Regions from separate parts of the Pseudomonas grandcourensis genome, predicted to be linked through region 4. Evidence: predicted binding sites of a transcription regulator. Region 4 holds the regulator's gene; each other region holds the start of a gene.
The links. The regulator FliA, encoded in region 4, starts transcription of late flagellar genes. The targets are predictions, from matches to a motif close to CTAAAGTTTNNNNNNNNNNNGCCGNTAA.
Positions count from the first base shown of each region.

Region 1: AABM52_RS03630 (methyl-accepting chemotaxis protein) is a predicted target of FliA. The motif match lies at 2,703-2,730, and genes of this name have one in related genera.
Region 2: flgM (flagellar biosynthesis anti-sigma factor FlgM) is a predicted target of FliA. The motif match lies at 3,715-3,742, and genes of this name have one in related genera.
Region 3: AABM52_RS01755 (methyl-accepting chemotaxis protein) is a predicted target of FliA. The motif match lies at 2,422-2,449, and genes of this name have one in related genera.

Region 1 is NZ_CP150919.1:845,757-851,470, forward strand. Features, by position in the region: gene AABM52_RS03625 (DUF1329 domain-containing protein) at 1-531, shown strand, start outside; gene AABM52_RS03630 (methyl-accepting chemotaxis protein) at 694-2,613, opposite strand; gene AABM52_RS03635 (histidine phosphatase family protein) at 2,874-3,545, shown strand; gene AABM52_RS03640 (phosphatase PAP2 family protein) at 3,580-4,413, shown strand; gene AABM52_RS03645 (metallophosphoesterase) at 4,662-5,657, shown strand.
Region 2 is NZ_CP150919.1:5,315,296-5,321,009, reverse strand. Features, by position in the region: gene AABM52_RS23795 (glutamine synthetase family protein) at 1-491, shown strand, start outside; gene AABM52_RS23790 (MFS transporter) at 562-1,932, shown strand; gene AABM52_RS23785 (flagellar regulator YcgR PilZN domain-containing protein) at 1,996-2,742, opposite strand; gene AABM52_RS23780 (flagellar protein FlgN) at 2,835-3,302, opposite strand; gene flgM (flagellar biosynthesis anti-sigma factor FlgM) at 3,351-3,677, opposite strand; gene flgA (flagellar basal body P-ring formation chaperone FlgA) at 3,846-4,604, opposite strand; gene AABM52_RS23765 (chemotaxis protein CheV) at 4,688-5,620, shown strand; gene cheR (protein-glutamate O-methyltransferase CheR) at 5,666-5,714, shown strand, end outside.
Region 3 is NZ_CP150919.1:406,381-412,094, forward strand. Features, by position in the region: gene AABM52_RS01750 (DUF924 family protein) at 1-390, shown strand, start outside; gene AABM52_RS01755 (methyl-accepting chemotaxis protein) at 453-2,345, opposite strand; gene AABM52_RS01760 (hypothetical protein) at 2,628-2,882, shown strand; gene AABM52_RS01765 (lipocalin family protein) at 2,913-3,482, shown strand; gene AABM52_RS01770 (formimidoylglutamate deiminase) at 3,590-4,954, opposite strand; gene hutC (histidine utilization repressor) at 5,101-5,714, shown strand, end outside.
Region 4 is NZ_CP150919.1:1,781,979-1,787,692, forward strand. Features, by position in the region: gene flhA (flagellar biosynthesis protein FlhA) at 1-589, shown strand, start outside; gene flhF (flagellar biosynthesis protein FlhF) at 601-1,929, shown strand; gene fleN (flagellar synthesis regulator FleN) at 2,046-2,876, shown strand; gene fliA (RNA polymerase sigma factor FliA) at 2,873-3,613, shown strand; gene AABM52_RS07870 (chemotaxis response regulator CheY) at 3,781-4,152, shown strand; gene AABM52_RS07875 (protein phosphatase CheZ) at 4,174-4,962, shown strand; gene AABM52_RS07880 (chemotaxis protein CheA) at 5,017-5,714, shown strand, end outside.

The sequences.
Region 1 (5,714 bases), 940 kb from region 4:
TCCGACGGCCTGCGTACGGCGGACGATACCGACCTGTTCAACGGCTCGCCAGACCGCTACGACTGGAAGCTCAAGGGCAAGCAAGAGGTCTACATTCCCTATAACAATTACAAAGTCGGCAGCCCTGAGGTGAAGTACGAGCAGTTGCTCACACCGGGCCACCTCAACCCGCAGTTCACCCGCTATGAGCTGCATCGGGTCTGGGTGGTCGAAGGCACGCTCAAGCCGGGCGCACGGCATATCTATTCCAAGCGCGTGCTGTTTCTGGACGAGGACAGCTGGGGCGCTGCCTTGGTGGATCAATACGACGGGCGAGGGGAGTTGTGGCGGGTGTCGATGGCCTACCTGAAAAACTTCTACGACCTGCCCACCACCTGGAGTGCGCTGGACGTATTCCATGACTTGCAGGCGCGTCGTTACTACGTACAGAACCTGGATAACGAAGAGCCGGGCACAGTGGACTTCGCCCAACCGGTGCCGGAGGACGCGTACTTCATGCCGTCGGCATTGCGCCAGCGCGGGACGCGGTAAGCCGCGCAGCACACCCTTTCAGATGCAGACTGTGAGAACGCAATCGCGAGCAAGCTCGCTCCCACAGGGTTTTGTGGTCGTTCACAGATTCTGTGTTCGACTCTCCACCTGTGGGAGCGGGCTTGCCCGCGAAGGGGTCTTTCATTCACAGCAAAGCGAATGTCAGACGCGGAAGTGGCTCACCATCTGCTGCAATTGACCACCCAGCCGAGCCAGTTCAACACTGGACTTGGCGGTCTCATCGCTCGCCGCAGCGGTCTGTTCGGAGACGTCGCGCACGTTGATGATGCTGCGGCTGATCTCTTCGGCCACGGCGCTTTGCTGTTCGGCAGCGGCGGCGATCTGCTGGTTCATCGACTGGATGTTGGACACCGTGCGGGTGATGTTCTCCAGTGACTCACCGGCCTTGCGGGTCAGGGCCACGCTGCTGTCAGTGAGGACGCGGCTGTTGTTCATCACCGCCGACACTTGTTGCGTGCCGTTCTGCAGGCCGGCCACCAGGCCTTCGATTTCCTCTGTGGATTTCTGCGTGCGCTGGGCCAGGCCGCGGACCTCGTCGGCCACCACCGCAAAACCACGACCGGCTTCACCGGCACGGGCCGCTTCGATGGCGGCATTGAGTGCCAGCAGGTTGGTCTGTTCGGCGACGGCCTTGATCACGTCCATGACGCTGCCAATCTTGTCGCTTTCCTGTTGCAGCACGCTCATGGCTTCGGTGGAACGCACCACTTCGCTGGCCAGGCGCTCGATCTGGGCGATAGCTTCGTTGACCACTTTGTCACCTTCGCGGGCTTCGCCGTCGGCCGCCGCAGCGGCTTGCGAGGCTTCTTCGGCGTTGCGCGCGACTTCCTGCACGGTGGCGGTCATCTCGTGCATGGCGGTGGCGACCTGATCGGTCTCGACTTTCTGGCTGTTGACCCCGGCACTGGTCTGCTCGGTCACGGCCGACAGCTCTTCGGCGGCGCTGGCGATCTGGGTCACGCCGTCGCGGATGCCACTGATCAAGTCGCGCAGGGTCACGCCCATGCGCGCGATGCCTTGCTGCAACACGCCGAGTTCGTCGCGCCGGGTGACCAGCACATTGTGGGACAGGTCACCGCTGGCGATGCGATCGACCACCGCCAGGGTTTCGCGCAATGGTCGGGTGATCTGGCGAGTGATGACCACGGCGGCAATGATGCCCACCAGCAGTGCCAGCAGGGTGCTGATCAGTTGCAGAGTGCGGGCCCGGGCGCTTTCGGCATCGCGACGGTCGAGCTGGATCTGATACAGCTGATCGCTTTGGGACACGATGGCGGCGCCCTGGTCGGTCATTTCCTTGCGCGCTTGCACCGCGTCATTGCTGGCGGCCTTGTAGGCCTGCAAGGCGCTGCGGTAGTTGCCCAACGCGGTTTCCAGCTGACGCAGGGCGTCTTGCTGGGAGTCGGCGAAGTGCACGTTCAGCGGTTTCAGGCTGCCGATGGCGGCGTCCAGTTGGCCGACGGCTTTTTGCTCGGTCTCGGCATTGGTACTGGCGGTGTAGCCGCGCACTTCGTAGCGCGCCAGCAGGAACGCTTCCTTGGCAGCCGTTATGGCCTGGAACTGTTCGAAGCGCTGGTCGCTCAACGGCATTTGCTGCACGCGGGTATTGATGTCATTGATCAGCGTGTTGGCGGTTTCGGCGTTGGCGCTCATGGCGTCGCGGGCGCTGTTTCCGGCGCGATAGGCGCTGCGCATCTTGCCCAGTGACGTCCTGTAGGCGTCGATGACAGCGCCTTGCTCGCGCAGCAGCTTGAGGTTTTCCGGGCTCTTGAACTTCGCCAGCAGGGCTTGCTGCTGGGCCGAGAAGGCGTCGAGGGTGGTCTGCACGTTCTGCGCGGCGGTTTCGTCGCCGTTGGTCAGCATGTATTGCAGGCGAACCACGCGCAACTTGGTCAGGCCGGCATTGAGCTGGGTGATGTCACTCATCCAGTTGCTGCGGTCGATCAACCCGCCCAGGCTGGTCCAGCCGGTCAGGGCCAGGACGCAGGTCAGTGCCAGGACCAGGCCAAACCCCAGGCCCAGTTTCAGGTTCACGCTGATGTTGCCGAACCAGCTATTCATCACATTCCTCCAGGAACTTGGTATTTCTTTATCGTCGGTTGGCTGGAAGATTGTTTTTTTTGGAAGCCGCCAAGCTGTGTAAGCAGGATGTATCGGCAGCAATCCCTGGAGCTGAAAGGATTTTTCCGCGGGGTTTGTGTAACAAGATTTTTACAGCGCTTTTGAGCTTTTTTTCACATACGTTTCACCAGTCACCGACGCGCCTTTCTTTAACCTGCCGGGATCTAATGAGGTAGTGTTTGCTGGCGAGGCGGCGTGATGTGCAATTAAGACTGAGTCTTTTCGGGAAAAAACGCTCTATCGATCTGAACCGCTTCGCCCGCTATCGCAACGCTGCTGTGGTGTTGGCATCGGCGCTGCTGGTCATTCCGCTGACCTTGTTTTTGTTGCGTCCTGCCACTGCACCGGACCTGGCTCACGGCAATGTGGCCGGTGCACAGGCTTTGATGACGGGATGGGCCAAGGGCGACATCATCGTGCTGGTGCGTCACGTCGAACGCTGCGATCACTCCTCGGCGCCTTGCCTGGTTGGCAACGATGGCATTACCGAGCGTTCTCGCCCTGTTGCCGAGAGCCTTGGGGCACAGTTCAAACACCTGGGCCTGGACAAGGCCGATATCTACAACAGCCCGATCCTGCGCACGGCACAGACTGCCAACTTCATGTTCAACAAGGTTGGCGCGGGCGAAGACTGGCTGATCAGTTGCAAGAGCACCATGCTGCGCGAGACGCTTGCGCATAAAGTGGCCGGGCGTAACCTGATTCTGGTGACCCACAGCGAGTGCATGGAGCAACTGGAAAAAGACCTCGAGTTACCGCCTTCGACCCTGGGTTATGGCGCTTCACTGTTTTTTTCCGCCGAAACCCCGCAGACTCCGCGCATGCTTGGCTTCATCGACGCTTCCGACTGGAGCTCGGTGAGCACTCATTGAGTTTTTCCCTCTTCTTTCTGAATCAGGATTCACAATGCTGACCGCCTCTCGCTACCGCTTTTACTGGGTGAATTTTGGTATTCCGCTGGCCTGCGCGGTCGCGGTGTTCCTGATGTTCGACATGACCAGCATCGACATTGCCTTCAACAATTACTTTTTTGATCCGGTGACGCAGACGTACCCGTTGGACCAGGTCCATCTTTTCGAAAAAATCACCCACAAATGGGCGCGGATCATTCCGAACTGGACCGGCGAAATTGCGATTATCGGTGCCTTGCTGTCGTTTCTCTGGCCGCGCCTGAAGGCTGAAAAGCACTCGAAAATCATCGCTTTCCTGGAAAAAATCAAAGTCGCACCGGTGCTGCGCTTTGCCACCCGCCATCGCCGCGACTTTCTTTACGTGGTGTTCGCGTTCTCCATCAGCACCGGGGTCATTCACTACCTCAAGGGCCACACCAGCGTGTATTGCCCGATCGAGACGACCCAGTACGGCGGCAAAATGGAGCACGTCGAGTGGTACGAGAATTTCAAACTGCTCAAGACCGCCGGTGACGGTCGCTGCTGGCCAGGCGGACATGCGTCGGGCGGTTTCACCATGCTGGCGTTGTACTTCGTGGCTCGCCGTTATCGCTGGCGCTATTCGAAAGCGATCATGTACGGCTCGCTGACCCTCGGTTTCATCTATGGCACCACACGGGTATTGCAAGGGTGGCACTACATGTCCCACACCTTCTGGGCCGGGATCTTCGTATGGCTGGCGTGTTTGCTGACGGCGCTGGCGTTCTACGGGCGAGCGAGGCTGGAACAGCCCGTGCTTTCCAAAGCGCAACAACCGGTGACGGCGACTCAGACTCAACCTGTGAATTGAGTTGGTGTTGAACTGAAAAAAACCGCAACCCGAAAGGGCTGCGGTTTTTTTTGCCCGGAGAAACTTCCTGAAAACTCAGGGTTTTTGCGATTTCTTAACAAATCGTGAACAAATGCTGTGATCTATTTGGGGGGGTAGATCGATCTTCATTTCGCCACCCTGTCCGGCTTCCCCGCCCAGTGAGTCCCTGAGTGAAACGCACACATTCCACCTCGATTTCTGCAAAACGTTTGGTGCTCCGAAGGATCGTGCTTGGTTCAGGCATTGCCTTCGCTCTTTTACTGGCGAGCGGTGGTTACTGGCTGTTTACGCCACCATCGCCGTACGTTCCGTTGAGCGGTCTGGACCCTGCATCGGTGTCGATGATCGCGGTGGGCGACCAGGGTAGCGGAGACTTGCAACAGTGGCGGGTGGGGCGAGCCATGGAGCAGGTTGCGTCCAGGGAGAGGCGCCTGGACATGGTTGTGTTCCTTGGCGACAACTTCTATGGCAAGCCATTGACCAGCACCCACGATCTCCATTGGGAAACCCGATTCGAGCGAGTCTATTGGGGGCACTGGCTCAGCCATGTGCCGTTCTACGCGGTGCTGGGCAACCACGATTACCCGGTGTCGCAAAAATACGAGATCGAGTACGGCCAACAGCACAAGGGATCGGGCCGTTGGCAGATGTCGGCGAATTTCTACGTCAAGGATTTCGGTGACGTCGACGGGCGGCCATTGGTGCGGATGGTGTTCCTCGACACCACGGCGCCACGTGAGAGTTTGCAGCAGCAAATCGACTTGATCGATCAGGCGTACCAGGCACCCGGACCGGCACCGGTATGGCGAATAGCCGCGTCCCATCACCCGGTGCGCAATCAAGGCAAGCATGACGAGGAGTCGAATCTGCTCACATGGCTCTTGCCAGTGTTGCAACGCAACCACGTCGATCTGCTTTTGTCAGGTCATGATCACAACCAGCAATTGCTGTTGCGTGCAGGCGAACCCGCTTGGGTGATTTCCGGGGCCGGTGGCAAGAGGCTGTCTGCCTTGCAAACGCCAACACCGGATAGCACCTTTACTGACTCGCGGGCTGGTTTTGCCAAACTCGACCTGAGCGCCACTCAACTCAGGCTGGGGTATTACAACGACGGCGGCGATCTGGAATCCGGCTTTCGCTGGGCCAGAGATTGCCAGTGGATGGCCAAAGGCTGTTTGCTGCCCGAGCAATCGCAAGGGAGCGTCGCGCAGGTGGCACAGTGATGGAGGGTGACAGCCGGGTAAAACCAGCGGTGTCCGTCAGACAAATCAACTGGCAAA
Region 2 (5,714 bases), 3.2 Mb from region 4:
TCATTGCCGGTCAGCAAACGTGCATGGCCGATTTCACTGCGTTGTTTGCGCCGAACGTGAACTCCTATCAGCGCTTGTGCCACCCTTACGCCTCACCGAATAATGCCTGCTGGTCCTACGACAACCGGACGGCGGGGCTGCGGATTCCGGCCAGTTTGCCGGTGGCCCGTCGGGTCGAGAACCGCTTGCCGGGGGCCGATGCCAACCCGTATCTGGCGATTGCCGCCAGCCTGGCGGCGGGGTTGTATGGCATCGAGAAGGCATTGGAGCCGAGTGCGCCGATCCAGGGTGAGTTCGAAGTGCCGGACAATCTTTCGTTGCCGTGTACCTTGCATGCGGCACTTGAGCGTCTGAAACGTAGTCAGTTGGCCAAGGAACTGTTCGGCGCGGAATTCATCGAAGGCTACATCGCTTCGAAGACACTGGAGCTGACCAGTTTCCATGATGAAATTACTCCCTGGGAAAGGCGTGTTTTAGCAGCCCAGGCCTGACGTCCCGTCGACATCCGGCTATCGTTTAGCGATAGCCGACTCTCACTGCAAGGAGCCGCTCGGAACGCCGATGCGCCAAATCTGGAAATCCTTTCGAGCGCTGTATTTCGCCTCGCTGATGATGTTGATCGGCTCGGGTCTGTTGAGTACTTACCTGGCGTTGCGCCTGGCTGCCGACCATGTCGACAGTCTGTGGGTCGGTGCGCTGATGGCCGCCAACTATTTCGGCCTGGTGCTGGGGGGCAAGATCGGTCACCGGTTGATTGCCCGGGTCGGGCATATCCGGGCCTATTCGGCGTGTGCCGGGATCGTTGGCGCGGCGGTGCTCGGCCATGGCCTGGTGGACTGGTTGCCGGCCTGGCTGTTTTTGCGGGTGATCGTCGGCCTCGGCATGATGTGCCAGTACATGGTGATCGAGAGCTGGCTCAATGAGCAGGCCGATGCCAATCAGCGCGGCATGGTCTTCAGCGGCTACATGATCGCTTCGTACCTGGGGTTGGTGCTGGGGCAGTTGATTCTGGTCATGCACCCAGGGCTGGGGCTTGAATTGCTGATGTTGGTCGCCCTGTGTTTCGCGTTGTGTCTGGTACCCGTGGCCCTGACCCGACGGATTCACCCGGCACCGTTGCATCCGGCACCGATGGAACCACGGTTCTTTATCAAGCGCGTGCCGCAGTCACTGAGCACGGTGCTCGGGGCAGGCCTGATCGTCGGTTCGTTCTACGGTCTGGCGCCGCTGTATGCCTCGCAGCAAGGGTTGTCCACCGAGCAGGTCGGTCTGTTCATGGGTAGCTGCATTTTTGCCGGGCTGCTGGTGCAGTGGCCGTTGGGCTGGTTGTCCGACCGCTACGATCGGGCCGTGTTGATCCGCAGTTTCGCGTTCAGCCTGGCACTGGCTGCCCTGCCGCTGGCGATCATGCCGCAGGTGCCGCTGGAGGTATTGTTCATCGCCGGGTTCCTCTGTTCGCTGGTGCAGTTCTGCCTGTATCCGTTGGCGGTGGCGTTCTCCAATGACCATGTCGAAGGCGATCGCCGGGTGTCCCTGACGGCAATGTTGCTGGTGACCTACGGCGTTGGCGCGAGTATCGGGCCACTGGTGGCAGGCGTGCTGATGAAGCTGTTCGGCAGCCAGATGCTCTATGCCTTCTTCAGTTTCTTTGCGTTGGTGCTGGTATGGCGGATTCGCCCGAAAGCGGTGACCAACCTGCATCAGGTAGACGACGCACCGCTGCATCACGTGGCCATGCCGGACAATATGACAAGTTCGCCACTGGTGGCCTGCCTGGACCCGCGTGTCGATGAACAGGTGGTGCAGGATCAGATGTGCAATCCGGTGAATCCGGAGCCGCCAGCCGAACCGGAATCTGGGCCTGATTCCGATGAGCCACCAGAAGATCCTGACTCGGGCCGCGAGCAGAGCTTTACCGAGGCCAGGCCATAAAACCGGGGCACAAAAAAACGGGCAGTCTCCGCAAGGGACTGCCCGTTTTTTGTTGCCGCTCTATTACATGTCGTCTTTGTCGAAGCGGCGTGCTTCGCGTTGCAACTGGTAGACGAAGCGTTCGACCTGACGCTGCACCAGCCCGCTCATGTTGTGGAAGCGAATGCCGGCGAAGGTGGTGGAAATCCTTTCTTCGAAGTGCAGATAACGCAACTCGACCGGCGCGGTCATCTTGCCAAAGGGCAGGTCGGCGTTGAAACGGTCGTAGACCTGACCCAGTTGCAGGCTGCCGGTGATGTCGCCGTCGAAGCGCAGTTTGCAGCCGGTAGCGGAAATATCCAGCAGCTTGCCGCTGATCGGCGCCTTGAGCTTTTCGCCGTCGAGATTGACGTTGACCAGTTGTGCCAGTTTCAGCGCGGCGCGGAACGCATTGCGGCGCTGGTGGTACACCACTTCATCGGGCAGGGAGCCGCGATAGCAGCGACTGCCAGCGGATTCGTCGATGTTCAACTGGCCGTTGCTTTCCCAGGCGATGCGCACGCCTTCGTGGAAGCCTTCGACCCTGAACGGTTCGCCCGCCAGCAGGTAACGCTCGCCGTCACGGGGAATCATTTCGTCCAGGGCAATCATGTTGCTGTCACGGTCCAGGTCCACCAGGTAGCTCTGGAAGCGCTGGCTGCGCTCGTGGAACGTGATGATCAGCGGGTCATGGCTTTCGAGCAGCTGGCGCAGGTTGCTGGAGATTTCCAAGGGCGTGGAGAGCACCTTGGGTGGCTGCGGAGCATCATCCACGGATAAGGCATTGGACACGGTTAATCAATCTCCAGACAAAATTTGACTACGGCAGGCTATCAGTTTGCCAGTATGTTGCGCGTCTTGATAGAGCGGGGGCATTGACCGGCTTATGCCTGACTGAGCTGGCGCGGCTTGGCAAGCTTGGAGAATGTTCCGCTGGCATCGTAAAGCGCCGGGGTTTCACCGCCGGTGAGGATTTTCAGCTGGGTGGCCGTCGCTGCCTGCTGAATGAGGATCGACTGGCCATTGTTGGCATTGATGGCCTGGCACTGGGCCAGGAGATCGGTCAGCACGTCACTTTGTGCCAGCAACTGCTCGCCAATGCTCGACTGGTCGGCCAATTGTTCCAGACCGCCACGGTTGGTTGGCAGGTTCAGGCTGGCGAGGATTTCACTGCGCTTGCGGCCATGCTGTTCGAGCAAAACGATCAATGCCTGTTTCTGCGCCAGGATGTTCTCGAGCAATGGCATGTCGCGGCCATGCAATGCGAGGGATTCGGTCTGCAGTAATTCCAGCAGGTGTTGCGCTGGAGCAAAGTCGTCGGTGATCAGTTGCAGTAAATTAGTGTCGTGCATGGCTGGCCTTGGGTTTTAAGCGTCCAAAAGCCTGGCGCCGGCGGTGGCCTAGCGCTGGGCTTCGAAGTTGAGCAGTTTGCTGGCTACGCGGTTGCTGTCGACTTTATAGCTGCCATCGGCAATCGCTGCTTTCAACTCGGCCACGCGGGCGTTGTCGACGGCAGGCTGATCGCGCAGCTTGTCAGTGACCTTCTGCAACTGTTGAGCCTCATTGCTGAGATGTACCGATTCCCCGCTTTTGACGGTACCGGCCTGTTCGGCCGCGGACTCCAGCGGCGCGGATTTGCCGGCCTCGGCACTTTCCTTGCTGGCGCTGGTACGTGTACTGCCCGTAAGGGACGAGGAGCTGTTCAAACGGCTGAAATCGATGACCATGATAAAAAAACCTCTGGGAATTTGGACGCTTGCCATGGTTTCGGCCATTCCCTGGAAAACTTTAGGCTCATTTATCAATGAACCTTGCGCGCGCCAGCGCTTGCCGTGCATGGAACACAGTCTAGGGAACCGCCGCGGCAAGCGCCACATTCAGATGAACAGAGCGCCTTACATGGACACTTCCACCTGCCCCGGCGCCATGACCTGCGCCTTGATGACTCGTTGGGAATTGAGGTTTTTCACCCGGATCTGTTCGCTCAGGCTGCCGTTTGACAGTGCTTCGCCCGGCATGCGCACGCTGAGGGTACCGCTACGGGCGGTGATCACCACCTGATCGCCCTTGCGGATGACCTCGGCCTGTTCGATATGCACCAGGGTAATCACCTGGTCGGCGACCATTGGTCGGGTCAGTCGCTGCCCGATCGCCTGATCCAGGGAGGTCAGGTAACCCTGGCTGATGAGGCTGATATCGCGCTCGCGCAGGACCACATCCTCAGGCTCGACAATGGCGGCGCGGCGCAGTGGCCGGGCGCTGGTCACGACATCGCGAAACAGGCGGACTTGAGCGGGTACGAACACCGTCCAGGGGGACGCGCCCTCGCAGCGAACCTTGACCGTGACCCGTCCCAGCGGCTTGGGACTCTCGAGCGTTGCTGTCAATTCCTTGTCGCACATGGGCATGTGCATGCGCGGATCGAGCGGGTTGACCTGGATCTCGTAGCGACCTTCCGTTTGACTGGTAGCCAGATAGTCTTCTACGGTGAATTCAAGAAAGCCCTGAGTGACGCCGATAAGCATGTCAGGCAAGGTAACCGCGTCAGCAAGGGCAGGGCTGCCAGTGTTGAGCAGGCAAACAGCCGCCAGCACGCCGAGCAACTTGCGGTAGGGGGTGGTCAGGCGTCGAAAAAATGTCGGTTCTGTGTTCATAACGATTAAAAAAGCAAGCGCCGTGCCGTTTAGTGATGAAGGCGCGTCGCAACAACACTTGGCGTTGGCGTAGGAGTCTGGGCATGGCTGGTGTAATGGATTCGGTAAACCAGCGCACGCAACTGGTGGGGCAGAATCGCCTTGAGCTGTTGTTGTTCCGTCTCGACGGCCAGCAGCTGTACGGGATCAACGTATTCAAGGTTCGGGAGGTGCTGCAATGCCCCAAACTGACGCTGATGCCCAAATCCAGTCCTGTCGTGTGCGGCGTGGCGAACATCCGGGGGGCGACCATTCCGATCCTTGATCTGGCGATGGCGACCGGCTCCGGCGCGTTGAAGGACAAGAACAACCCCTTCGTGATCATCACGGAGTACAACACCAAGACCCAGGGTTTCCTGGTGCGCTCGGTGGAGCGCATCGTCAACATGAACTGGGAGGAGATCCATCCACCGCCCAAGGGCACCGGACGCGATCACTACCTGACGGCGGTGACGCGGGTCGACAATCAGTTGGTCGAAATCATCGACGTCGAGAAGGTGTTGGCGGAAGTGGCGCCGACGCCGGAAGCGATTTCCGTCGGTGTGGTGGATGTCGAAACCCAGCACAAGGCGCTTTCGTTGCGCGTGCTGACGGTCGACGACTCATCGGTGGCGCGCAAGCAGGTCACGCGTTGCCTGCAAACGGTCGGCGTCGAAGTGGTGGCGTTGAACGACGGCCGGCAAGCGCTGGACTACTTGCGCAAGCTGGTCGACGAGGGCAAGAAGCCGGAAGAAGAGTTCCTGATGATGATCTCCGACATCGAGATGCCGGAGATGGACGGGTACACCCTGACGGCGGAAATCCGCAACGACCCGCGCATGCAAAAGCTTCATATCATCCTGCATACTTCGTTGTCGGGGGTATTCAATCAGGCGATGGTCAAGAAGGTCGGTGCCGATGACTTCCTTGCCAAGTTCCGTCCTGATGACCTGGCATCCCGGGTAGTCGACCGGATCAAAGCAGCAGATATCAGCTAGGGGCCCGTGCCCCTGGCAGTCAACACGATTTAAGAGGCGGCATCATTGTCTACGGGTAATTTGGATTTCGAACAGTTCCGGGTATTCCTGGAAA
Region 3 (5,714 bases), 1.4 Mb from region 4:
CTGTTGCTCGATCAAATCCCGCGAATGATCTTTCGCGATACTCCAAAAGCATTCTCCGGCGATTTCCGCGCACAGAAACTGGTAGCCCAAGGCATTGCCGCGGATTTCGATCGGCAGTTGCAGCCGATTCAGCGGGTGTTCATTTACCTGGTGTTCGAGCACAGCGAGAACCTCGCGGTGCAGAACGAAGGTGTCTCGCGTTGTATCGAATTGGTGGCGCAGCAGCCTGAAGGTGACCGGGCGCTGTTTGCCGATTATCTGGATTACGCCGAGCGGCATCAGAGGGTGATTGCGCAGTTTGGACGGTTTCCGCATCGCAATGCGGTGTTGGGAAGGGCGTCGACGGCTGAGGAGTTGGCGTTTCTCTCAAAGCCGGGTTCACGGTTTTAAATCTTCATTGTGGCTGATGCCGCCATCGCGAGCAGGCTCGCGATGGGGCCTTCAGCACCGCCTCAGATCCTGAAACTACCAACCAGCTGCTTCAACCGCGCCGCCTGCTGCTCAAGATCGGCACACGCACGCAAGGTCGACTGCAGGTTCTCCACACCTTCCTGGTTCAGCGTGTTGATCTCGGTGATGTCGACGTTGATCGACTCCACCACGGCCGTCTGTTCTTCAGTGGCGGTGGCGACCGACTGGTTCATGCCATCGATCTCTCCGATGCGCTGGGTCACGCTGCCCAGGCGTTCGCCCGCCTGGTTGGCGATGCCGACGCTGCTTTCGCTCTGGCGCTGGCTGTCGGTCATGATGCCCACCGCTGCCCGTGCGCCGACTTGCAGCTCTTCGATCATCGTCTGCACTTGCTGCGCCGAGTCCTGGGTGCGGTGAGCGAGGTTGCGCACTTCGTCGGCAACCACCGCGAAACCACGGCCGGCCTCACCGGCTCGCGCCGCTTCAATCGCAGCGTTCAGTGCCAGCAGGTTGGTCTGCTGGGAGATGCTGGTAATTACTTCCAGGATCTGCCCGATGTTGACCGTGTTGCTGTTGAGGGTCTCGATGTTGCCGCACGAATCGCTGATCTTGGCCGACAGTTGCTGCATCGCCGCGATGGTTTTATCCACCACCTGCTGGCCGTCTTCGGCCAGGCTGCGAGCATCGCTGGAATGTTGCGAGGCGAGGGCAGCGTTCTGGGCGATTTCCTGGGCGGCGGCACCGAGTTGGTTGATCGCCGCGGCCACGCTGCTGGTGCGCGAGGCTTGCTGGTCGGAGTTGAACATCGACGAGTTGGAAGCGGCCACCACCCGCAGCGCCACTTCGTTGACCTGGCCGGTGGCCGAGGACACTTCGATGATCGAGGTGTGAATGCGCTCGACGAAGCGGTTGAACGACAGCCCCAGCGCGCCGAATTCGTCGTGGCCGTGAATGACCAGGCGTTTGGTCAGGTCACCTTCGCCTTCGGCAATGTCGTGCATGGCGCGACCCATGGTCAGCAGCGGCTGCATCAGCACGCGGATCAACATGCTTAACAGCGCGATGATGATCACCACCGCAATCACCATGGCGATGATCGCCGAGGTGCGGAATTCGCTGAGCATCGAGAACGCGGTGTCCTGGTCGAGCGCCAGCGCCACGTACCAGTCCGCCGACGGCACGCCGTTGACGTGGGTGAAGGAGATGAACTGGCGCTTGCCGTCGATCTCGACTTCCTTCATGCCCGGGCTGACTTTCGGCGCACCGTTGGGGTAGGCCTCGGTCAGGTTCTTGAGTACCAGCTTGCTGTCCGGGTGAATCAGGATCTTGCCGTCGGCACCGACGATGAATGCATGGCCGTGACCGCCGAAGTTCAGCGAATTGATGATCGCACTGACGCTGGACAGATCGATGTCGGCGCCGGCGACACCGATCATCTGGCCCTGGTGCTGCACCGGGGTGGCGACTGTGATCACCAGCTTGCCGGAGGAGGCGGCGATGTAGGGTTCGGTGACGATGGTCTGTTGCGCGCTATTGGCCGCCTTGTACCAGCCACGGGCGCGCGGATCGTAGTCCGCCGCGCGGTTGCCCGCCGGGACCGAGAACATCACGCCGTCGGCGCCGCCGAAGTAGCTCAGCTGGAAATTGCCGGTGTAGGCGGGCAGGTCGATGATTCGTTTCAGGCTGGCGGGAGCATTGCCATCGGCGGTGACCTGTTGGGCCATCGACTGCAGCAATTGCATGCGGCTTTCCAGCCAGGTCTGGATGTTGCTGGTGGTCAGGCTGCCGAGTTCCTGCATCGAGGCTTCGGTACTGGTGCGCAAGGTTTCGCGCTGGCGATAGTCGTTGAACAGGATGAAACAAGCGAATGCGACGGCCACCACGAGGGCGGCAGCCAGCAATATCTTGTGGCTGAACTTCATGTTTCTGGTCATGGATGAGCTACCGCAGAGGGGGCTGTTCTACAAAGTGGGGGAGCAAATGCCACCGACGTGGCTTTGCGTTGCATTTATGTCGACTGAGCGGCGCCAAAGATTAGGCGGATTTTCTGAAAAGCGACGAAATGCTCGGTAAACAGGCAAAGTGGCTGATTTTCTGCAAAAGGTAGACGAGTGGCCCGATAAATAGCCTGCCGGGCAGGGAACCTGACAGGGGTTTTCTCTTCTAAGCTTCAGCTTGGCAGCCATGCCAATCCCCTACGCCCCCGGAGTTTCACCATGTCGTTGCGTTCCATCGCCCTGCTTTCGTTCTGCGTATTGCTCGCTGCCTGCAGCAAGGTCAATCAGGAAAACTACTCGAAGCTCTCCGCCGGCATGGCCAAGGCCGAAGTGGAGACCCTGTTGGGCAAACCCGCCGATTGTTCAGGCGCGCTCGGCATGTCCAGCTGCACCTGGGGCGACAAGAACAGCTTTATCAGCGTGCAGTTCGCCGGTGACAAAGTGCTGATGTTTTCCGGCCAAGGCCTGAAGTAAACCGGGGCGATCGCCCACGGGAGAAAAATAATGAAGCGGTTATTGATCATCCTTTTTGCCGGCCTGGTGTTGGCCGGCTGTGCCACGTCTGGCCAGGACACATTGGCCCCCAAGACTGTCAAAAGCGTCAATCTCAAGCGCTACCAGGGCACCTGGTACGAGCTGGCTCGCATGCCGATGTACTTCCAGCGCGACTGCGCGCAGTCCGAAGCCCACTACACGCTCAAGCCCGACGGCAATGTCGCGGTGCTGAACCGCTGCCTGACGGCACAGTGGCAATGGGAAGAGGTCAAGGGCACGGCTTATCCACAGGTGCCCGGCAAGAACGACAAGTTGTGGGTCGAGTTCGATACCTGGTTCTCCAGGCTGATCCCGGGCACGGCAAAGGGCGAATACTGGGTGCTGTACGTCAGCGATGACTACAAGACCGCCATTGTCGGTGATCCGAGCCGCAAGTATCTGTGGCTGTTGTCGCGCACACCGACCGTTAACGGTGTGGTGCGTGAGGAACTGCTGAGCAAGGCGCGTCAGCAGGGTTACGACACCACGCGGCTGATCTGGCGGGCGTCGGAGCAGCAGATGGCCGAGACGTCGAACTAACAACGCATGACCCTGTAGGAGCGAGCCTGCTCGCGATGGAGTATCAGACACAACGATGTCGACTGACACGCCATCGCGAGCAGGCTCGCTCCTACAAGGTTTTTGCGTTAGTTCAGAAGATCGCGCAGGACTTGTGTGAAGGCGCGGCTGCTTTCTTCCTCGTCAGCATGCCGCCCGTCACGCACAACCCACTGGCCATTGACCAACACATCCCGTACCTGGCGATCGCCACCGGCAAACAACCAGCGGTTGAGAATCCCGTCGCCGCTGGCCGTTGCCAGGTACGGATCGTTGCCGTCGAGCACCAGCCAGTCGGCGCGCTTGCCGACTTGCAGCGCGCCAATCGGCTGACCCAGCGCCTGGGCACCGCCATCCAGCGCCGCATCAAACAGCGTGCGCCCGACCATCGGTTGATCCGCGCCATACAAGCGGTTTCGCCGCTGGTCGCGCAGACGCTGGCCGTATTCCAGCCAGCGCAATTCTTCCACCACGCTCAACGACACATGGCTGTCGGAACCGATGCCCATGCGACCGCCCTGGGCGAGGAAATCCACCGCCGGGAAAATCCCGTCGCCCAGGTTGGCTTCGGTGGTCAGGCACAGGCCGGCGATGGCGCGGCTCTTGGCCATCGACGTGACTTCTTCCGGGTTGGCGTGGGTCGCGTGGACCAGGCACCAGCGCTGATCGACGTCGACGTTTTCGTACAGCCATTGCAGCGGACGACGACCGCTCCAGGTCAGGCAGTCGTCGACTTCTTTCTGCTGCTCGGCGATGTGGATGTGCACCGGGCATTGCTTGTCGCTGGCCGCCAGCACTTCGCTGATCTGCTGCGGTGTGACTGCGCGCAGCGAGTGGAAGCACAGGCCGAGGGCTTGCGCCGGCTGCTGTGCCAGCACCGGTTGCAGGCGCGATTGCAGCTTGAGGTAGTTTTCGGTGCTGTTGATGAAGCGGCGCTGACCTTCGTTCGGGGTCTGGCCGCCAAAACCGGAGTGGCTGTAGAGCACCGGCAGCAGGGTCAGGCCGATACCGGCGGAACCCGCGGCCTGGCTGATACGCAGGGCCAGTTCGGCCGGGTCCGCGTAAGGCTGGCCGCTGATGTCATGGTGCACGTAATGAAATTCCGCCACCGATGTGTAACCGGCCTTGAGCATTTCGATGTACAGCTGACGGGCGATGACGCCCAGTTGTTCCGGGCTGATTTTTCCGACGAGGCGATACATCAGGTCGCGCCAGGTCCAGAAACTGTCGTTCGGATTGCCCGCCACCTCCGCCAGCCCGGCCATGGCCCGCTGGAAGGCGTGGGAGTGCAGGTTCGGCATGCCAGGCAGCAGCGGACCGCTTAACCGTTCGGCGCCATCTGCGTTGGAATCGGCCTGGATATGGGTCAATACGCCGTCGGCGTTGACCTCAAGACGTACATTGTTGGCCCATCCACTAGGCAGCAGCGCGCGTTCGGCAAAGAAGGCGGACATGGTTCAGCACCCCATCGTGTGTTATTTGTATATACATATACAGACGTTTGCCTGCCCGGTAAACTCCGGCAAGCTAGCAACCCTATCCAAACGACCAAGGATTAACCGTGCCGACTCCGCCTACAGTCTCTCCGTTGGCCGCGAACATGGGCGACAGTCCGGCGCCCTTGTACGCTCGCGTCAAACAAATGATCACCCAGCAAATCGACAGTGGAAACTGGCCGCCGCACTATCGTGTGCCGTCGGAAAGTGAACTGGTCAGCCAGTTGGGCTTTAGCCGCATGACCATCAACCGCGCCCTGCGCGAGATGACCGCCGATGGTCTGTTGGTGCGCATGCAAGGCGTCGGCACGTTCGTCGCCGAGCCGAAAAGCCAGTCTGCCCTGTTTGAAGTGCACAACATCGCCGACGAAATCGCCTCTCGCGGTCATCGCCACACCTGCAAGGTCATCACCCTTGAAGAAGAGGCCGCCGGCTCCGAGCGCGCCCTGGCCCTGGACATGCGTGAAGGGCAGAAGGTGTTCCACTCGCTGATCGTGCATTTCGAAAACGATATTCCGGTGCAAATCGAAGACCGTTTCGTCAATGCGCTGGTGGCGCCGGACTACCTCAAACAGGACTTCACCCTGCAAACGCCCTACGCCTACCTGAACCAGGTCGCGCCGCTGACCGAAGGCGAGCACGTGGTCGAGGCGATCCTGGCCGAGTCGTCCGAATGCAAATTGCTTCAGATTGAAAAGGGCGAGCCGTGCCTGCTGAT
Region 4 (5,714 bases):
TCACGAAGAAGTGCAGCAACTCATGCAATTGCTGGCCAAAAGTTCGCCAAAACTGGCCGAAGAGCTGGTGCCGGGTGTGGTTTCGCTGTCGCAACTGCTCAAGGTGCTGCAAGCGCTGCTGGCCGAACAAGTGCCTGTGCGCGATATCCGCAGCATTGCCGAGGCGATCGCCAACAATGCCGCCAAGAGTCAAGATACCGCCGCGCTGGTGGCTGCCGTGCGGGTTGGCGTATCCCGCGCAATCGTCCAAAGCATTGTAGGCACTGAGTCGGAGCTGCCAGTCATCACGCTGGAGCCAAGGTTGGAACAGATATTGCTCAATAGTCTGCAGAAGGCAGGACAAGGCTCGGAAGAGGGCGTTCTGCTGGAGCCAAGCATGGCTGAGAAGCTGCAACGTTCTTTGATCGACGCGGCGCAGCGTCAGGAGATGCAAGGTCAGCCGGTGATTCTGCTGGTGGCTGGTCCGGTTCGCGCGATGCTCTCGCGATTTGGCCGGCTCGCAGTCCCGGGTTTGCATGTGTTGGCTTACCAGGAAATCCCTGACAACAAGCAAGTGACCATCGTTGCGACAGTAGGGCCCAACGGCTGAGGTAGTGGTTTATGCAAGTTAAGCGTTTTTTCGCCGCCGATATGCGTCAGGCCATGAAGCTGGTTCGCGACGAGCTGGGCGCTGATGCGGCCATTATTGGCAACCGCCGGATCGCCGGGGGTGTCGAGCTGACGGCTGCGCTGGATTACAAGCTGTCGGCGCTGGCGCCGCGGGTTCCGAACATGGAGCTCGAAGACGAGCTGCGCAAGACTCAGTCGCGGATCGTCACCGCCCAGGCCGAATTGAGCCTGCGTGGCGATGGCGAGAGCGACAATGCCACCAATCGCCAGTTGTTCGCCGGCTTGCCGTTGACCGCCGCCGAGCCGCTGATCGAGCCGACCTACGCCGAACCCCGTCGCCCCGCGCCGGCCGCTGCGCCAACGTCCGGTGGCGTGGATCCACGTGCGTTCGACTCGATGCGTTTCGAACTCAACAGCCTGCGCGAACTGATGGAAGTCCAGTTGGGCTCCCTGGCCTGGAATCAGCTGCAAGGCAGCCGTCCGGACCAGGCCAACCTCTGGCGTCGCCTGCAACGCATCGGCCTGTCCGGTCCGCTGTCGCGTGACCTGCTGGCGATGATCACCGATATCGAAGAGCCTCGTCAGGCCTGGCGCATGTTGCTGGCGCACCTGGCGCGCATGATCGTTACTCCGGAAGTCGAGCCGCTGGAAGAGGGCGGTGTGATCGCCATGGTCGGCCCTGCCGGCATGGGCAAGACCACCACCCTGGCCAAGCTGGCCGCCCGTTACGTGCTCAAGTATGGCGCGCAGAACATTGCGCTGGTGAGCATGGACAGCTTCCGCATCGGTGCCCAGGAGCAGCTCAAGACCCTGGGGCGCATTCTCAATGTGCCGGTGACCCACGTCGATCCGGGCCAGTCCCTGGTGCAGGCCCTGGAGCCATTGCTGCGCAAACGCGTGGTGCTGATCGATACTGCCGGCCTGCAGGCCAGCGATCCGGCCCTGCGCATGCAGCTCGAAAGCCTGGCCGGTCGTGGCATCCGCTCGAAAAATTATCTGGTCCTGGCAACCACCAGCCAGAAACAGGTTCTAACGGCCGCTTATCACAGTTACAAGCGTTGTGGGCTCGCAGGCTGCATCCTGACTAAACTGGATGAAACGGCAAGTCTGGGCGAGGTGTTGAGCCTTGCCATCAGTCATGAACTGCCGGTGGCTTACCTGACCGATGGCCCGCGGATCCCGGATGATTTGCATCTGCCGCGTCGTCACCAGTTGGTCAGCCGCGCCGTGAGCGTGCAAATGCAGGAAGAACCCAGCGAAGAAGCCATGGCTGACATGTTCGCTGACATCTACCACAGCCCGACCAAGCAGGTTGGCTGAGGTAAAAATGAACAGTTTTTGTACCTACATCGATGGTCTGCCATGCATTGTTCCGTTTGTGAACGCGCAGCCAGTAATGTGGCCTCCGTCTATGCAAGACAAGGTAAAGAAATAACATGGGCAGCATGCATCCCGTACAGGTGATCGCGGTGACCGGCGGCAAAGGTGGCGTCGGGAAAACTAATGTGTCAGTGAACTTGTCCCTGGCTTTGGCCGAGCTTGGCCGGCGCGTCATGCTGTTGGACGCCGACCTGGGACTGGCGAACGTCGACGTTCTGCTGGGCCTGACACCCAAACGTACCCTGGCCGACGTGATCGAAGGCCGCTGCGAACTGCGCGATGTACTGCTGCAGGGACCCGGCGGCATCCGTATCGTTCCGGCCGCATCCGGCACTCAGAGCATGGTGCATCTGAGCCCCGCGCAACACGCCGGCCTGATCCAGGCCTTCAGTGATATCGGCGACAACCTCGACGTATTGGTGATCGACACCGCTGCGGGCATTGGTGAGTCGGTAGTCAGTTTCGTCCGTGCAGCCCAGGAAGTGCTGCTGGTGGTGTGCGACGAGCCGACCTCGATCACCGATGCCTACGCCTTGATCAAGTTGCTGAACCGCGACTACGGCATGAACCGCTTCCGCGTCCTGGCCAATATGGCCCAGAGCCCGCAGGAAGGACGCAACCTGTTCGCCAAGTTGACCAAGGTCACGGATCGCTTCCTCGACGTCGCCCTACAATACGTCGGTGCGGTGCCTTACGACGAAAGCGTGCGCAAGGCCGTGCAGAAGCAACGCGCCGTCTACGAGGCCTTCCCGCGTTCCAAGTGCTCGCTGGCGTTCAAGGCCATCGCGCAGAAGGTCGATACCTGGCCGCTGCCTGCCAACCCGCGCGGGCACCTGGAGTTTTTCGTCGAGCGGCTCGTGCAGCAGACAGCAGGACCTGTTCTATGACAGCCAGCGGCTACAACCTCTACAAGAAGTCGGCACGTGATGCGCAGTACGAGCTGATCGAGCGTTACGCGCCGCTGGTTAAACGCATTGCCTACCACTTGCTGGCGCGTTTGCCGGCCAGTGTCCAGGTCGAAGACCTGATCCAGGCCGGGATGATCGGCCTGCTTGAAGTGTCGACCAAATATGACGCCAGCAAAGGCGCCAGTTTCGAGACGTACGCGGGCATACGAATCCGCGGCGCCATGCTCGATGAAGTGCGCAAGGGGGATTGGGCGCCACGTTCGGTTCACCGCAATACGCGCATGGTCAGCGATGCCATTCGCTCGATTGAAGCTAAAACCGGCCGTGACGCTAAAGATCACGAAGTTGCGGCCGAACTCCAATTGAGTCTCGACGATTACTACGGGATTTTGAACGACACCCTGGGCAGCCGGCTGTTCAGTTTCGACGACCTGTTGCAGGACGGCGAACATGAAGGGCTGCACGAGGATGGCGCGAGTGCTCATCTCGAGCCGTCACGCGACCTGGAGGATGAACGCTTCCAGGCTGCGCTGGCGGATGCGATTGCCAATTTGCCGGAGCGTGAGCGACTGGTGTTGGCGCTGTACTACGACGAAGAGTTGAACCTCAAGGAAATCGGTGAGGTCCTGGGGGTCAGCGAATCGCGGGTCAGCCAGTTACACAGCCAGTGCGCGGCCCGTTTGCGGGGGCGTTTGGGGGAGTGGCGAGCGCGCTGAAGGCAGTGTGGGGACACTGCGAACGAGGCTGGTGTGGTGTTGAACTGCGCCGGTCGCGATCTGTTGTGCTCCAGACAGTCATTGAGTGCTTTGCCGGATTGATTGAAATGGCGCGTCCAGGTGCTGGGCGCGTTTAAGACTGCTTGGAGGTCGAATTGGACAAGAACATGAAAATCCTCATCGTTGATGACTTCTCAACGATGCGGCGGATCATCAAGAACCTGCTGCGTGACCTTGGGTTCACCAACACCGTCGAGGCCGACGATGGCACTACCGCCATTCCGGTGCTCAACAGCGGAAGCATCGACTTTCTGGTAACGGACTGGAACATGCCTGGCATGACCGGTATCGATCTGCTGCGCCACGTGCGTGCCGATGAAAAGCTCAAGCACCTGCCGGTACTGATGGTGACCGCTGAAGCCAAGCGCGAGCAGATCATCGAAGCGGCCCAGGCCGGCGTTAACGGCTATGTGGTCAAGCCCTTCACGGCCCAGGCGTTGAAAGAAAAAATCGAGAAGATTTTCGAACGCATCGGTTGATGAGTGCGCCACGGGGGAGCTATGGGCAATAACGAAACTTCATTGGGCGATTTTGAATCGACCCTGAAAAAACACGCCGTCGAATTGGTCGCGAGCCTTGAAAAGGGCAAGTTCGGCGACGCGGTGCAATTGATCCATGAGCTCAACCAGACCCGTGACCGCGGCCTGTATCAGGAAGTGGGCAAGCTCACTCGCGAACTGCATAGCGCGATCGTCAATTTCCAGATTGACCCGCACATGCCGCAAGCCGAAGAAGTGTCGCAGATCACCGACGCCACCGAGCGTCTGGGGTATGTGGTCAAGCTGACCGAGGCCGCGGCCAACCGCACCATGGATCTGGTGGAAAGTGCCACGCCGCTGGTCAATGGCCTGGCCGATGAAGCCAAGGTGTTGAGCGCGGACTGGGGGCGTTTCATGCGTCGCGAAGTCGGCGCCGAAGAGTTTCGTGAACTGGCCCGGCGGGTCGACGGGTTCCTGACGCGCAGCGTCACGGACAATCGCGCGGTGTCGGGCAACCTCAACGACATCCTGCTCGCCCAGGATTACCAGGACCTCACGGGCCAGGTGATCAAGCGTGTGACCCAGTTGGTCACCGAAGTTGAAAGCAACCTGCTCAAGCTCGTGCTGATGGCCAGTCAGGTGGACCGCTTTGCGGGCATCGAACATGACCGTGAAGCGATGCTTGCTGAAAAAGATCCACAAAAACATCTCTCTCAGGGTGAAGGTCCGCAGATTCATGCCGATAAAAGAGAAGACGTTGTGTCCGGTCAGGACGATGTGGACGATTTGTTATCCAGCCTGGGATTTTAGAGTTTTAGAATTTTAGGTTTTTTGGGTTTTTAGACCTGTAGGAGCACCCCCTTAATGAGCTTCGGCGCCGATGAAGAGATCCTTCAGGATTTCCTGGTTGAGGCCGGCGAGATTCTAGAGCAACTGTCCGAGCAACTGGTCGAGCTGGAAAGCCGTCCGGATGATGCGGATCTGCTCAATGCAATTTTTCGCGGTTTTCACACTGTAAAAGGGGGCGCCGGCTTCCTCCAGCTCAACGAGCTGGTGGAGTGCTGCCACATCGCCGAGAACGTGTTCGACATCCTGCGCAAGGGTGAGCGTCGCGTCGACTCGGAACTGATGGACGTGGTTCTCGAAGCGCTGGACGCGGTGAACAGCATGTTCAGCGAAGTCCGCGAACGCAGCCCGATCACGGCCGCGACACCGGAACTGCTCGCGGCGCTGGCCCGTCTGGCCGAGCCGCAATCGGCTGACGAGGTGGCTGCGGCACCTGTCGCCGCCGTGGTCGAAGCGCCTGTGGCTGAAGCCGAATCGGGCGATATCACCGACAATGAATTCGAACAGCTGCTGGATTCGCTGAACGCAGTAAAGGCCCAGGCCGAGGCCCCGGCGGCTGCTCCAGCGCCTGCCAGCAATGCCGCCGGCAGCGATGAAATCACCGATGCCGAGTTCGAGTCGTTGCTCGATCAGTTGCACGGTAAAGGCCAGTTCGCCATCGATGCAGTGGTCCCGGCGTCCGCTGCGCCAGAAGCCCCGAAAGCGGCCGGCGACAG